Regions from separate parts of the Paenarthrobacter sp. NPDC090517 genome, predicted to be linked through region 2. Evidence: riboswitches for the same ligand, from Rfam matches in the RefSeq annotation. Region 2 holds a riboswitch; the other holds the start of a gene.
The links. Region 2 has a riboswitch for cyclic di-AMP ahead of ACIQTW_RS12450 (LysM peptidoglycan-binding domain-containing protein). Riboswitches for the same ligand answer to the same signal wherever they lie in the genome.
Positions count from the first base shown of each region.

Region 1 (7,761 bases), on a different contig from region 2:
AGATACCCGGGAAGTAACCCGCGCCGGCCAGGACATCCCGCTGACCGCCACCCAATTCGAGCTGCTGCGCTATCTCATGGAGAACCCCAAACGAGTTGTCAGCAAAGCCCAGATCCTGGACCGCGTGTGGGACTACGACTTCGGTGGCCAGGCCAACATCGTGGAACTCTACATCTCCTATCTGCGCAAGAAGATCGAAGCCAAGCACCCCCCGATGATCCATACCGTCCGGGGTGCCGGATACGTCATCAAGCCTGCGGATTAGGCATTGAGCACCCTCTCAGGAGTGGCCAGGAAGTCAAGAGCGGCCGGACAAACTCCGCGCAGTTGGCTCAACCCCTCCACTTGGCACTTGCGTACACGCTTGGTCCTGGTGGCCATGGCCCTGCTGATCGCCATTTGCGCTGCGGTGGGAGTTGTCAGCTACGCCTCCATGGACATGGTTTTCAACAGGCAGCTCGACAGGCAGTTGGAGCAGGCGTCCAGCCGCGCGAATGACTTCGGCAGGCCGCCGTCGAACTTTCCGTCATCCCCCGGCAGGCCGGACCCTTTGGAAGCGCGCGGGCAGGCGGCGGGCACGCTCAACGCGAGGATCGACGGCTCCGCTGTGCGTAGCTCGGGTTTGATCGACGCCCAAGGTAACCGCGTCTCGCTCTCAGCAGACGACGAGCAGGTCCTGGTGTCGCTCCCCACGAACAACCACCCCGTGGACCGATCACTGTCCAACGGCGATTACCGGCTGGTGGCAGTCAAGACCACCTATGGCGATGTGATCGTGACGGGCCTGCCGCTCGCGGACAAACAGAGCGCCGAAGCCTCGCTGGTGTGGACCATGGTGCTGGTCTCGCTGGGTGGCCTGGTGGTGATCGGCCTCGTGGGGACGGTCATCATCCGCCGGACCATGCGTCCGCTCGAGCAGCTCTCCGAGGTGGCCACAAAGGTTGCGCGCCTGCCTCTCGACGCCGGTGAGGTGGCACTGGCGGTGCGCGTACCGCCGTCGGCATCCCACCCTGGAACGGAAGTTGGCAGCGTCGGCCATGCCTTGAACCAGATGCTGAACAACGTTTCGAGCGCGCTGGAAGCCCGGCAGGAAAGCGAAACCAAAGTGCGCCAGTTTGTGGCCGATGCCTCGCACGAACTACGAACGCCCCTGACCGCCATCCGGGGCTACACAGAGCTGCTGAGGATGACGGAAACGTTCACCGAGGATGGCCGGAAGTCGCTGGCGCGGGTCCAAAGCCAGTCCGAACGCATGACCACCTTGGTGGAGGACCTTCTACTGCTGGCGCGGCTGGACGAGGGCAAGCCCGTGAAAGTCGAAAACGTAGACCTGACACAGCTGGTCATCGAAACGGTGAGTGACGAGAAAGTCATGGCGCCGGACCACATCTGGCAGCTCCAGCTCCCTGACGAGCCCATCACTGTGCGCGGCGATGCCACCCAACTTCACCAGGTGCTGGCCAATTTGCTGTCCAATGCCCGCAAACACACCGATCCCGGCACCACTGTGGCTACAGGTGTCATGCTCTCCGCCGATGGCAGCGCCGTGGTCACGGTGACGGACAACGGCCCCGGAATTCCTGAAGATTTCCAGGGCCGGATCTTCTCCCGGTTCGCCCGCGCTGATGTCGCAAGATCAGGAACTGAGGGCACCTCCGGACTCGGCTTGTCCATTGTGGAATCCATCGTTTCGGCGCATGGCGGTAGCGTGGAAATGACCTCGCGGCCGGGGCGCACCGAATTCGCCCTTCGATTCCCTACCGTCACCACCGAAGGCATATAACGAATCGGGCAAGGCGACTCACCGGCATCGTGATCTCTGTTACCTAAATGTGACTTCTACGGAATCCTCCTGTACCGTCGAAAGGGTGGGTCGTCCCTAGCAGGCCCACATCCGGGATGCGCCGAGCTCTGCCACTTCCCGGAGTCCGTTCTTTCTCCGAGGCAGAGACGGGGGACCCAGAGTCTCCGGGCCAGGCCACTTTTGGCCGGCCCTTGGGGTGAAGCCGCAGCATGATGCGCGGCCGGATGACCTCATCCGAACCCGACAGCTAACTCCGCAGGCGCTGAGAGGTAATCACATGTCTGAATTTAACGATCAGACGCGCCCTTCCGCGCGTCACAGCGACGAACACAACGCACCGCTCACCAAGTCGCAGTCCGTCCTCAAGAACGCAGCCCGCCAGGGTAAGTCCGGCCACCGCATGTCCGTAGTTGCCGGTGTTGTGGCAGCTGCATTGGGCGTTGCATCGCTCGGAACCGCCGCAAACGCCGCACTGACCCTCCCCGAGGCCAGCCGCGTAGCCGGAACCCAGTCCAGTGCGCAGGTCAACACCAACAAGTCGGCTGAGATCTCTGCTTCCCTGAATGCTGCCGCCGAAAAGGGCGCAGCCGACAGGGCCGCCGCGGATAAGGCCGCCGCAGACAAGGCCGCCGCCGAGAAGGTTGCCGCTGACCAGGCCGCAGCTGCGCAGGCTGCAGCCGAAAAGGCTGCCGCTGATCAGGCTGCTGCCCAGGCCGCAGCTGAGAAGGCTGCTGCTGACGCTGCTGCCAAGCAGGCCGCCGACGCCGCTGCTGCCGCTGCCGCTGCGGAAGCCGCAGCAGCTGCTGCCGCTCCCAAGGCTGTGGATGACCCTGCGGCTGCCAAGGCGTACGCACTCAGCATCCTTGGCAACTACGGTTGGGGCCCGGGCGAAATGACTGCCCTCAACACGCTGTGGGAGAAGGAATCGAACTGGAGGACCACGGCGATGAACGCTTCCAGCGGCGCCTACGGCATCGTCCAGTCCCTGCCTGCTTCCAAGATGGCCACCGTGGGTCCTGACTGGGAAACCAACTACCAGACCCAGATCAAGTGGGGCCTGAACTACATCAAGGAGCGTTACGGATCCCCGTCCGCCGCTCTGGGCTTCCACTTGGCCAACAACTGGTACTAAACCAGACTGCTTGATTGCCGCGCCCGTTGCCGCCGTTCGCACCAGTGCCCACTGGAGCGGATAGCGGGAACGGGTGCGGTTTTGCCGTTTCACAGGTGCGGCGCTTAGTTCACAGTGGGGTCACAGTTGCCGCCTATTCGGCTCATATGGAGTGAGCTGATGCTGAATGTATGACGCTCACAGATCCCAAGCCGGTGATGAATCATCAGCTGCAGCGCTCCCCCGCGGACACACGCGCCTTAGTTCCTACCCTGGACTTCATCATCCCTGTGCTCAACGACGAGACCCAGCTGGAATACAAGCTTCGCAGCCTACACAGCCACCTCGCCGGTTCCTTCCCCCACACATTCCGGATCACCGTCGCGGACAATGCCAGCACGGACAACACCTTGCGGATCGCCGAACGCCTGGCCAGGGAACTCCCCGAGCTATTGGTGGTCCACCTTGAGCAGAGGGGTCGCGGAAACTCGCTCCGCCGGGTCTGGCTTTCCTCGCCCTCACCTCTGCTTGCGTACATGGACCCCCGTCTGACCATCGACCTTTCGGCGGTGGCGCCCCTACTTGCCCCGCTGATCTCCGGGCACTCCGACCTCGCGGTCGGCACGCGACTGGCCAAGGCCTCACACGGGACATTCAGCCGCCACCGTGAGGTCATTGCACGGACCTACAACTTCCTGCTGCGCGTCATGACGGGGGCGCGCTACTCCGATGCCGAGTGCGGCTTCAAAGCCATACGTGCCGACATCGCCCAACAGTTGCTCCCCCACACCCGCGATGAAGCATGGTTCTTCGACACCGAACTGCTGATGATTGCCGAACGTTCTGCTTTGCGCATTCATGAAGTCCCGCTCGACTGGACCGACGATCCCGACCCGAGCGTCGACGTCGTACGCACAGCCTGGGCGGACCTCCGCGCAGTGGCGCGCCTGGCCCGCGAGCTGCATCACGGGACAATTCCCGTCAGTGAGTTGCGCGCCGAACTGGGCCGAGGACCTCACCGGCACTGAGCCCGCGCAGGAGCTCTACATCTCCGGCTCAGCCTCCACCGCACCCCGCACGGCGGCAAGGGAGGCCGCGACATCTCCGGCGTCCGTAGTCCAGTTGCTGACCGAGATCCGTAGGATCTCGCGTCCACGCCACGACGAACCGGACATCCAGACCGCGCCTTCGGCCATAAGCCGCTGGGTGATCCGGTGCGTACGGTCATCGCTTCCGAAACTCACCGAGACCTGCGTGAACACGACGTCATTGAGCACCTCCACGCCAGGAATCGAGGACAGGCCTTCAGCCAAAGCCCGGGCATTCGCTGCCAGGCGCTCCACCATGGAAATCACGCCGTCCCGGCCCAGTTGCCTGAGTGCGGCCCACACGGGAATGCCTCGGGCCCGGCGGGACATCTCGGGAACCTTTTCGAAAGGATCCCCGGGTCCGGCGTCCGTGGCAATGAGGTAACTAGTGTGAACGCTGAAGGCACGCCTTAGGGCTTCCGGGCGGGCAACGATTGCCAGGCCACAGTCGTAGGGGACGTTCAGGGTTTTATGCGCGTCTGTTGCCCACGAATCTGCGTCCTCCACACCCGCCAGCCGGCCTCGCAGCTTCGGGCTAACGGCGGCCCACAAACCAAAGGCACCGTCCACGTGCACCCACGCGCCGCGATCGTGTGCCACGGCTATGGCTTCCGCCATGGGATCAAATGCCCCGGAGTGGAGGTTGCCCGCTTGCAGGCAGACCAACGATGGGCCGGGTTGCTGATCCATGGCATCAGCCAGGGCGTCGGGAAATATCCGGCCTTCGTCGTCGGCGTCTACCGGAACACAGGCCCCCAAACCGAGGTATCGCAACGCCAGGTCCACTGCGGCATGCCGTTCCCGGCCGGCAAAGGTTGTGATGCGCGGTGCACCGCTGAGGCCGAGGGCCTCGAGGTCCCATCCGGCCTCGTCCATCAGGTATTGGCGGCCCGCTGCCAACCCTACGAAGTTGGCAGTGGTGGCACCCGTGGTGAATCCGACGTCGGCAGTGGCCGGCAGGTGCAGGAGGTCCAAAAGCCAGGTGGCGGCAGATTCCTCGATGGCAGCTGCAGCGGGGGTGGCGAACCGGAGCCCGGTGTTTTGATCCCAGGCAGAGACCAACCAATCGGCGGCCATGGCGGCTGGCAAGGTTCCGCCCATGACCCACCCGAAAAACCGTCCGGACTGGATCGCCATCAAGCCGGGCTCAGCCAGCGCGGCGAGCTCGTCCACGACGTCCGCAGCATCGGTTGCGCCGTCGGGGAGACGCGGCAGGATGCTCTTGGCCACTTGGTCGGCATCAGAAGAAGGGCGGACAGAACGGGTGGGAACCGACGCAAGCCACTCACCGGCGTGGACCATGGCCCGCTCCAATGCAGCACCGTACGCCTCCGGCATCGCAGACATGCGCACAGCCTACGCCCGGTTCACCGCTTGGAACAGCCTTGACCCCTGCGGTACTAAAGGGTGATCGTCAGGAGATGACCGCCGTCGTCGTCCTTCACTGCGGTGACGGTGACCGCCGAGTAGTCCGGGATCCGCCACATGCCCGGCTCCAGCTCCGCATTGTGCCTGGCAGCGGCGTCGCCCACCACAACGGTCCGCATCCCCGCCGCGCGAGCAGCAGCGATTCCGGCAGGCGCATCCTCGAAAACCACGACGTCGGCCGGGTCGGCTCCCAGCAGCGCCGCCGCCTTCAGGTACCCCTCAGGATGCGGCTTACCGCGGGTAACGGACTCAGCAGTGACTGTTGTTGATGGCATGGTCAGCCCGGCCGCCTGCATACGGATATCCGCCAGGATGCGGTCCGCGGAGGTCACCAACGCGATGGCGTCATCCGGGAGTCCCGCCAGCAGGGCTTCTGCCCCGGGAAGCGCAATGACGCCATCGGTCCGGGTGCGTTCCATCTCGCCCAACTCGGCGGTCAGGGCTTCAAAGTCAGCGCCGGCGGGCGCATACCGGCGAACAGTATCGCCGGCTTGGACGCCGTGCGAGGTGCGCAGGATCTCGTTGAAGTCCAAGCCGTAGCGCTCGGCGAACTCGAGCCACACCTGCTCAACGATGGCTGTCGAGTCAACGAGGGTGCCGTCCATGTCGAAGAGGACGGCACGGACGGTCAAGACAGGTGCGGCAGGATGGCTCATGGTTCCATCCTGCCGCACACTCGTTGGGTGGTGCTGAAGTGTGACTTAGCCGTTGGGCCGCTGCGGGAGGTATTGCACTGCCCACTGGTTGCCATCCGGGTCAGCGAAGTACACAAAGTGACCCCAATCCTGGACGTCGACGTCGCTGACGTCCACGCCGTTGGCCTTGAGGTGCTCATGGGCCTTGTTGATGTCCGCCACCACCACTTGCAGGTTGGGTGCCGAACCCGGAGGGGCGTCGGAAAGCCCCTCCCCTATGGCGATGGAACACGCCGAACCCGGCGGCGTCAGCTGCACGAAACGGATGCCGTCCGTGGGACGCTCATCGAAATCGGCGTTGAAACCAACCTTGTTGACGTAGAAGTCCTTCGCGCGATCGACGTCGGAGACAGGGACAAATACCAGTTCAAGTTTCCAGTCCATGCGCCACAGGCTAACGGGGCGCGCCGGAAACCGGTAGGGGTCTCCCTTTAGCCGGCCACGCCGTAGAGGCGGTCGCCGGCGTCACCCAGGCCAGGCACGATGTACGACTTTTCGTTGAGCTTCTCGTCAATCGAGGCCAGGACGATTTTCACGTTGGCGTCGGAGAGTTCCTCTTCCAGCTTGGACAATCCCTCCGGAGCGGCCAGCAGGCAGATGCACGTCACATCCGAGGCACCGCGCTTGAAGAGGAACTTAATGGCCTCACGGAGGGTGCCGCCGGTAGCAAGCATGGGATCCAGGACAAAGATCTGGCGGCCAGTGAGGTCCTCGGGAAGGCGCTCGGCGTAGGTGATGATGTCCAAGGTTTCTTCGTCCCGGGCCATGCCCAGGAAGCCCACCTCAGCGGTGGGGACCAGCTTGGTCATTCCCTCGAGCATGCCAAGACCGGCGCGCAAAATCGGGACCACCAGCGGCGTGGGCTTGGTGAAAGCCGTGCCAATGGTAGTGGTGACGGGGGTTTCGATCTCGACTGGCTGCGTCTTGACCTCACGCGTGGCTTCATAAGCCAGGAGAGTGACGAGTTCTTCAGTGAGCTGCCGGAAGACCGGTGAAGGGGTGTTCTTATCCCGCAGAACGGTGAGCTTGTGAGCGACCAGCGGGTGGTCCACGACGAGTGTGCGCATCCCCCAAAACTATCATTGAGACATGAGCGCCACCGAGCCGTATCACGCAGAACACATGGCCTGGATGGGCCTTGCCCTGGACGAAGCCCGGTTGGCGTTGAAAACTGACGACGTACCGATCGGCGCCGTCGTGTTGGGACCCGACGGCGGAGTGCTGGGTTCCGGACGCAATGAACGCGAAGCCTACGGAGACCCGACCGCCCACGCGGAGATGGTGGCCATTCGTCAGGCCGCTGCTTCGCTTCGTCAGCGGGCTCACGATGTGGGCGCCGTCGGTGATGGCTGGCGTTTGGAAGACTGCACTTTGGTGGTCACCCTTGAGCCGTGTGCCATGTGTGCCGGGGCGATTGTGTTGGCCCGTATTCCCCGCGTCGTGTTTGGTGCCTGGGACGAGAAGGCCGGAGCGGTGGGTTCAGTGTTCGATATCCTCCGCGAGCGCCGCCTCAATCACTGGGTGGAGGTCTACGCGGGCGTCCGCGAGGACGAGTGCGCTGCCTTGCTCAGGGACTTCTTCACCTCGCACCGCGTGCCTCTTCCTCTCCCGCGAAATGGCATTTGACGACGATCC
Region 1 covers NZ_JBIVXN010000002.1:93,738-101,498, forward strand. Annotated here, with positions in the region: gene ACIQTW_RS09295 (response regulator transcription factor) at 1-265, shown strand, start outside; gene ACIQTW_RS09300 (ATP-binding protein) at 287-1,783, shown strand; cyclic di-AMP (ydaO/yuaA leader) riboswitch at 1,893-2,080, shown strand; gene ACIQTW_RS09305 (hypothetical protein) at 2,082-2,936, shown strand; gene ACIQTW_RS09310 (glycosyltransferase) at 3,107-3,943, shown strand; gene ACIQTW_RS09315 (pyridoxal phosphate-dependent decarboxylase family protein) at 3,959-5,350, opposite strand; gene ACIQTW_RS09320 (HAD-IA family hydrolase) at 5,404-6,087, opposite strand; gene ACIQTW_RS09325 (glyoxalase superfamily protein) at 6,133-6,510, opposite strand; gene upp (uracil phosphoribosyltransferase) at 6,558-7,193, opposite strand; gene ACIQTW_RS09335 (nucleoside deaminase) at 7,216-7,752, shown strand.
Region 1: linked by a shared signal. The riboswitch ahead of ACIQTW_RS09305 (hypothetical protein) and the one ahead of ACIQTW_RS12450 (LysM peptidoglycan-binding domain-containing protein) in region 2 are both predicted to bind cyclic di-AMP.

Region 2 (7,761 bases):
CGCAGCTGTACCCACCTTTGTTCGTATGTTTCCCGGGGAAGAACCGGTTCGTTCTCCAAGGCGGCGAGTTCGGAAAGCTGGACCTCCTTGAAGGAGACTTCGCGTGTCATCGGACGTCGCCCGTTTCCGGTACCAGGCTGATGGCGCGCAGCGGAGAGCCTGTGCCCCCGGTAAGCCGCAGCGGCAGGGCCATGAAGTAGCTGACAGTGGGGACCTCTGCGAGGTTGCAGAGGTTTTCTACGACGAGTACTCCGTGAGGAAGCAGCTCGTAGTGGGCGCGAAGATCAGAGCCTGACTTGTCGCCTGGGTCGATGCTGATGCAGTCGATGCCGACTGCTTTGACGCCTTTTTCGCGGAGGTACTTTGCTGCTTCACCGGTCAGTCCCGGCCAGCCGCGCAGGTAGTCGAAGCCCTCGGGAACGAGGGACCAACGGTGTTCCCATTTCGTGTCGATGAGGACAATGTCATCCGCTTCGATCGCGACGTTCTGGGCTTCCCACTCAGTGATCTCGTCTAGACCGATGTTGTAGCTGGTCGCTTCGTACGGGCCGAAGCTGAGCTTCACGGCCCGGCCCATCAGGCCGTCCACTGGGATCTCGTGAGTGTATACACGGCGATCGCCGTCGTGTTCCGGGACGAAGTGGGCCGGCACGTCCACATGCGTGCCCGAGTGGTCACTCATGATGAGCTGGTTGAATTCCGCGGGATCCGACATCGCGGGGAACGGCAGAAGAAAGAATTTCGGGTGCGTGGGGAACGTCGGGATTCCCTGGATCAGTTCACGGCTGAGGTCGATGACGCGGTAGGAGTTCAGAGTGTCCCGCAGCGCTTCGGCCGAGGCCTGATGCGAGTCCAGTTCGTTGTGGATTGTCATGCATCAACAGTGCGCGCTGGATTCCCGCCGAATCAAAGACCAATCCGCGCTTAGGGGCATAGGCAAAAGCTATTAGGTAGCTTGCCCATAGGCATAGGATTTCTCTATGGAGAAGATCACTCTTCGCCAAATCGATGCAGCTCTTGCAGTTGAAATGGCCGGTTCTATTTGCCTCGCAGCAAAACAACTGCACATCGCCCAACCATCCTTGTCGCAGCAGATCGTTGCTCTCGAGGACGAGGTTGGTGTCCGCCTTTTTGACCGTCTGCCCGGGGGCACTTTCCCGACTGCCGCAGGTCAGGCGTTCTTGGACAAGGTAAGACACCTCTCAGGCGAAGTAGCAACCGCGCGCCTGGCATCACTGACGGCCGCATCTGCTGAAATTCCCGAAATCGGGGTAGGCATCCAACACAGCGAGCACATCCCCCGCGTTGCTGCCGCCCTGGCATCCCTCCGTGTCCAACACCCGCATCTTCGCGCACGGGTCCAGGAATTCGAGAACGGTCAACTGCTCCGAGAGGCCATCCAGCGCGGCACGATCGACGTCGGTTTCGGCATCGAGTTCAACCAATGGCCTGGTGAGTTGGTCCTCGCCTTCGACGTCGACTACATCCTCCTGGTGCCCGTCCACCACCGCTTCGCAGACAGAGACACCGTTGTTGCCGACGATCTGTCGACTGAAAACTGGATCGAATCGCCTGCACTGCTCCGTCTCCGATCCATCAGAGACGAATGGAGCTTCGTTGACGAGATCGCGGTAACCGCCTCATCGGCACAAGCTGCGGAAGCCATGGTCGCCGCTGGGCTGGGGGTAACGTTCACGACCGCTGACCGCGCAGTCGACGAACGCTCCCTCCGTAAGATCAAACTCAGCCCATCGCCAACCGAGCGGGTCATGGCCGCTTCGAGAACGGATCTGGGCCCGCTGGAACGGGCCTTGGTCAATGCCGTGGCCACCCAAGCTCAACCCGCTGGGCAAAAATAAAGCAGTAATGAACACTGTCGTCGTCTAGCCTCCACGAACAACGTGCCGGCGGGGAAGGATGCGCGCCTGATGGGTCGGCTCGTACCGCCCGCAAGGATCAGGCGGAGCGATATGCCTTGGTCGGGGCAGGGAGTCTGAAGATCAACAACGGCCGACGACGGCGGGCGGCTGGGTGACGCCCGCCGCCGTCCCGACCGGCAGGGGTCAGGCTACGCGGACGAAGGATGCGCCCTGGAGCCAGCTGAGGGAGTGGACCTCGGTCTTGAAACCGTCCACGCCGCCGCTGACAACCTGGCCGTTGCCTGCGAAGACGCCCACGTGTCCGGCGGTTATCACCAGGTCACCCGGGGCAGGGGTGCCTACGACGCTGCCGTACTGGAAGAACTGGCCCGGGGCCAGGTCTCCCACGCTCTTGCCGGCAGAGCGCAGTGCCTTCTCCACCATGGCGGTGCAGTCCTGCTGCATTCCCAGCTGGGAGTACGCGGAGGCCAGGATTGCCGAGCCAGCTGAGCCGGTGGGGGCCTGGGCTGTAGCCGAGGTTGAGGCCAGCACGACGCCTGTGTTGGTGGGCGTAGCCGGCGCCAGGGCGGTCTGGGCTGCCGTGGCCGGGGTTGTTGCACCCGCGGACGCCGACGCGACTGTCGCGGCCGTTGCCGCATCCGTTTGCCCTGCGCCGGGGATCTTGATCTGGTCGCCCGGATAGATGACGGTGCTCAGGGACATCCCGTTGGCGGCCAGGACGTCGTTGAGGGATACGGCGTTCGCGGCGGAGATCTGGCCCAGGGTGTCGCCGGGGACGACGGTATGAACGTTGGCTGCGGCCGGTGCAGGAACCAGAGCCGCAGCTGCCGGTGCACTTACCTGGCCCGGAACAGTGGCTGCCCCGGAGTTGTCGGGTCCGCCGACGCTGGCCTGTGCCGGGGCGCTGAAGCCGAAAAAGAGGCCGGATGCGGCGGCGACTACGAGGGCCGGCCGCCCGATCATCATGGTGCGGGACGTGGTGGGGGCTGCGCGATGGCGTGCGGCAGTGAACATCTTGGACATGGTTGGTTGCCTCTCCCATGCCTGCGGGGTGAGCTGTCGGGTTCGGGTCGGAGACACCCGGCCGTACGCCGTTCAGGACGGTCGTATGGCTTAACCCCAAGGCTTCGGATGAAGCCGTGGAAAAGTGGTTCCCCCGTCCCTGCCAGTTGATTGCGTTGGGGTCCCGGTTCAGCGGCAGGGCTCGGCATACTGACGGGTATGTCCCAGCTTTGAATCAGGACACCGAGCAACCTTAGCCGCTGCTTTTCCCAGATGTCACATTCCGATAACGGAATATAGGGTTGGAGTTCACCAAGACGCCGCCTCAGATTCATCCATACCAGCACTGACGTCGCAGGTCAGCGACGGGAGTCCGTATATGCCCGGTAAGCTCACCAATACGTATGACCCGCCCGCTCAACTGCGGTCAGTCGAGCAGCGCTACGCCGAACTCAGAGACGACGGCCCGCAATTCCCTGAGGTAGTGCTGCGCTTGGTCGGTGAGCGGGATCGCTGCGTGGCCGATCCAGCCGATCTCGATGCGTTCGTCAACGTCAAGCGGGATAGCGACGATCTCCGGATCGAGCTCCCCGCTGATGATGCCGGTGGAGATCGTGTAGCCGTGGAGCCCGATCATGAGGTTGAAGATCGTGGCACGATCAGAGACCCTGATCTCCTGCTTACTGGACATGGTGGAGAGAATCTCCTCGGCGAAGTAAAAGGAGTTGTTCGCACCTTGATCGAAGGTGAGCCGCGGCATCCCGGCGAGATCATCGAGAGTCGCACGCTCTTTTGAAGCGAGCGGGTTGTTCCGTGCAACGAAAATGTGAGGGTCGGCGAGGAAAAGCGGAGTAAACGCGAGCCCGGATTCCCGGAGCAGCTTGTCAATGACCTTCCTGTTGAAATCGTTCCGGTAGAGGATGCCTATCTCGCTGCGGAGCGTCCGGACATCCTCGATGATGTCCCACGTGCGGGACTCACGCAGCGAGAACTCGTACTCGGCCACATCAGTGGCCTTGACCATCCGGACGAATGCGTCCACCGCAAACGAGTAGTGCTGCGTTGACACCCCGAGCAGACGCCGCCGCGGCGGCCTGCCAAGGTAGCGCTGCTCGAGGAGAGCGAACTGCTCCACGACCTGCCTCGCGTAGCCAAGGAACTCTACCCCGTCGGCGGTGAGGGTGGCCCCGCGGGCCGAGCGAACCAGGAGCGCACGCCCCACCCGGGCCTCAAGGTCCTTCATCGATGCAGACATCGTCGGCTGCGCTACGTAGAGAAGATCGGCAGCGGCGGAGATCGACCCCTCCGCTGCAACTTCTATGAAGTAGCGGAGCTGCTGCAGGGTCAATCCGCTCGAAATCTGGGCCATAGGAAAATTCTATATCAATGCATAGCAACCACTAGTTACCTGATACCCCGCCCTAGGCTGCACCATGGATACATCACCTTCGGAAAGGCCGTCTCCGGCCCATCAACGGATTGGCAGCACATGGCAGACGACTTCACCTTCAGCATCACCACGACCCCCTTCGACGAGGACTACTCCCCGTCGGAAGGCTCGCGGATCACCACGAATTTCGCCAACCTGGCACGGGGCGAGCACCGTCAGGAGAACCTCCGCAACGCCTTGACCATGATTCGGCGCCGCTTCAACGATCTCGCCAGCTGGGACAACCCGGACCGGGACCGTTACACGCTCGAACTGGAGATCGTTTCCGTGCAGATAGAGTTCACTGCCGAAGGTACGGATCAGCAGTTCCCGCTGTTCGAGGTTCTCGACATCCAGATCGTTGACCAGCTGAACGGGGTCCGCCACCAAGGGATCGTGGGGAACAACTTCTCCTCCTACGTCCGTGACTTCGACTTCAGCGTTGTACTGCCAGCGGCAGCAGCGGAGACAGGCAAGCCCACCGTTCCCGAGAACTTCGGCGAACTTCACGGCAAGCTGTTCCAGCAATTCCTCGATTCCCCGGCATGCCAGGAACGCTTCCCGCAGCCGCCAGTGGTGTGCATCAGCGTCTCCACCACCAAGACGTACCGGCGAACCGAGAACCATCACCCCGTCCTGGGCGTCGAGTACCAGCAGGACGAGTTCTCACTGACGGACGCGTACTTCGCAAAGATGGGGCTGCAGGTTCGCTACTTCATGCCACGCGGCAGCGTTGCGCCGCTGGCCTTCTATTTCCGCGGCGACCTGCTCAACGACTACTCCAACCTCCAGCTCATCGGCACGATCAGCACCATGGAGACGTTCCAGAAGATCTACCGCCCGGAGGTCTACAACGCGAACTCCGCCGCCGCCGTCGTCTATCAGCCGAGCCTGGGAGAGCAGGACTACTCGCGGACCCAGATCGATTACGACCGCGTCGAGCGCAGTCAGCTCGCGGTCACTCAGGCGAAGTACACGGAGGAACACTTCATCACGCCCCACAAGGATCTATTGGACCAGTGGACCGCCAAATACCCCGCTCTCGTCAACTGACCCACGGAGAATCGTCAATCATGAACACACTTTTGCCCACCACCGTTGTCGGAAGCCTGCCCAAACCATTGTGGCTCGCACAGCCGGAGACTCTGTGGTCCCCCTGGAAGCTGGAGGGAGATGCGCTGCTCGAGGGCAAGCAGGATGCGCTGCGCATCGCCATCCACGAGCAAAGCCGACGCGGCATCGACATCGTCAGCGACGGCGAGCAAACCCGCCAGCACTTCGTCACCACCTTCATCGAGCATCTCAGCGGGGTCGACTTTGAACAACGCAAGACCGTGCGCATCCGCGACCGCTACGACGCGAGCGTGCCCACCGTCGTCGGGCCGGTGCGCCGCGAGCGGCCGGTATTCGTCGACGACGCAAAGTTCCTCCGCGCAACCACCGACCGCCCGATCAAATGGACTCTTCCCGGTCCCATGACCATGGTGGACACACTCTTCGATGACCACTACAAGAGCCGCGAGAAGCTGGCCTGGGAGTTCGCAGCGATCCTGAACCAGGAAGCGAAAGAACTCGAAGCGGCCGGCGTTGACATCATCCAGTTCGACGAGCCCGCGTTCAACGTCTTCCTCGATGAGGTCAAGGACTGGGGCGTGGCCGCGCTCGAGCGAGCGGCAGAAGGACTGCGCGCGGAAACCGCCGTACATATCTGCTACGGCTACGGGATCAAGGCAAACAACGACTGGAAGGCGACGCTCGGCTCACAGTGGCGGCAGTACGAGGAAACCTTCCCGCTGCTTCAGAGCTCCAGCATCGACATCATCTCGCTGGAATCCCAGAACTCCCACGTGCCCATGGACCTCATCGAGCTCCTCCGCGGCAAGAAAGTCATGCTCGGAGCAATCGACGTCGCAAGCGAAACCATCGAGACCCCGGAAGAAGTCGCCGACACCCTCCGCAAAGCCCTGCAGTTCGTCGATGCCGACAAGCTCATAGCCAGCTCCAACTGCGGCATGGCACCGTTCCCCCGGGACGTCGCACTGGCCAAACTCAGTGCCCTCAGCGCAGGGACGGACATCGTTCGCGAGGAACTCGCCCGCTCCGCCCCCAAGGTGCCATAACGATGTTTCACGCCTACCCCCCAGACACCTGGCTCGGGGCTCCGAACCAGAGCTTCCCGTCCTCCCTCTCGGCCGACGAATTCAAAGCACTGTTCCGTGGCCACCCAGGCGGTGTCGCCGTCATCACGGCCGATGCAGGCGAAGGACCCGTGGCGCTGACGGTATCGTCGGTGGTGTCAGTGAGTGCGGAACCTCCCTTGCTGATTTTCTCGGTCTCGGCACTGTCCTCTGCGTCGACGGTGCTTTCCCGCGCCGAAACCGTCGTCGTGCACCTGCTGGACGCACACGACGTCGACCTGGCGAAGTTCGGAGCGACCCCCGGCGCCGACCGCTTCAACCAGACGCACCGCTGGTCAGCCCTCGCAACCGGCGAAGCAGTGTATGACGACGTCCGCGCCTGGGTGCGCTGCGCCATCATCAACCGCATGGAGGTAGGGACCTCCACCATCATCGCCGTTCACGCCCTGGAGTCCCGCGTGATGCGTGACGTCCCAGCGGGAGAACCCGGAGACGCCTTGGTCTACCACAACCGTTCGTGGCACCGCCTCGGCGAGCACTCCAAACTCGAAAGCTAAGCGCCTCGCCAACAACGCGGGGCGCCACGCGAACAACGCACGACGGCGGGAGGTGACTCCCGCCGTCGTCCTCGAGAAGTTGGCCACGAATACGGCGTCTATCTCGGACCGCTTCCCGAGCATGTAGTTGAAGTACATGCCGCGAAGCACACTCAGAACTCTTTGATCTTCTGTGCCGGGCAGGGGTCGGGTTGCTTCGAGCATGTGTTTATTCCTTTGGTTCATGTCAGCGGCGCCATTATCGGCGTCGAGACCAGAACCCTAAGGCACGTCCGTTGGGAGAACCGTGCGCCCTGCACACAGGTGATCTGCGACGACCGTGTCAATGGCATCGTCTTCGCCCTCAACATCGCAGAACAATCAGAACCAGACATAGCGCGGCCGCATCGGGACACCGTCACAGCCCTCTCTATGGAGTTCTCGCCAAGGCGGGCATCACGATCGGCGACAGCACCTATATCGACGAGCCACTTGGTCCCCCTACGACACCGACCCACGCAACAACTTGGAATCTGGGCGTGCAGACCTGGAGGGACCCACCCAATGGCAGCAGGGCTCCTAGGCAAACACCACGAAAGGATCTGGGACTTGGCTCCCCGAAGCTTTACTACTGCCGCAAACAAGTTTCAGGCCAGGAGTCCAAAAAACGTAGAACACAAGCGCCCCTGGCCGAAGTAGGACGCGTGTCCGCAGGTCGACAAAGGACTCCCAAGAATCAGACAGCTTGCGCAATCAATAGGTCCACATCAAGACAG
Region 2 covers NZ_JBIVXN010000003.1:172,552-180,312, forward strand. Annotated here, with positions in the region: gene ACIQTW_RS12435 (hypothetical protein) at 1-110, opposite strand, end outside; gene ACIQTW_RS12440 (cyclase family protein) at 107-874, opposite strand; gene ACIQTW_RS12445 (LysR family transcriptional regulator) at 981-1,859, shown strand; gene ACIQTW_RS12450 (LysM peptidoglycan-binding domain-containing protein) at 2,064-2,903, opposite strand; cyclic di-AMP (ydaO/yuaA leader) riboswitch at 2,907-3,100, opposite strand; gene ACIQTW_RS12455 (LysR family transcriptional regulator) at 3,310-4,251, opposite strand; gene ACIQTW_RS12460 (DUF1852 domain-containing protein) at 4,372-5,364, shown strand; gene ACIQTW_RS12465 (methionine synthase) at 5,385-6,431, shown strand; gene ACIQTW_RS12470 (flavin reductase family protein) at 6,434-7,006, shown strand.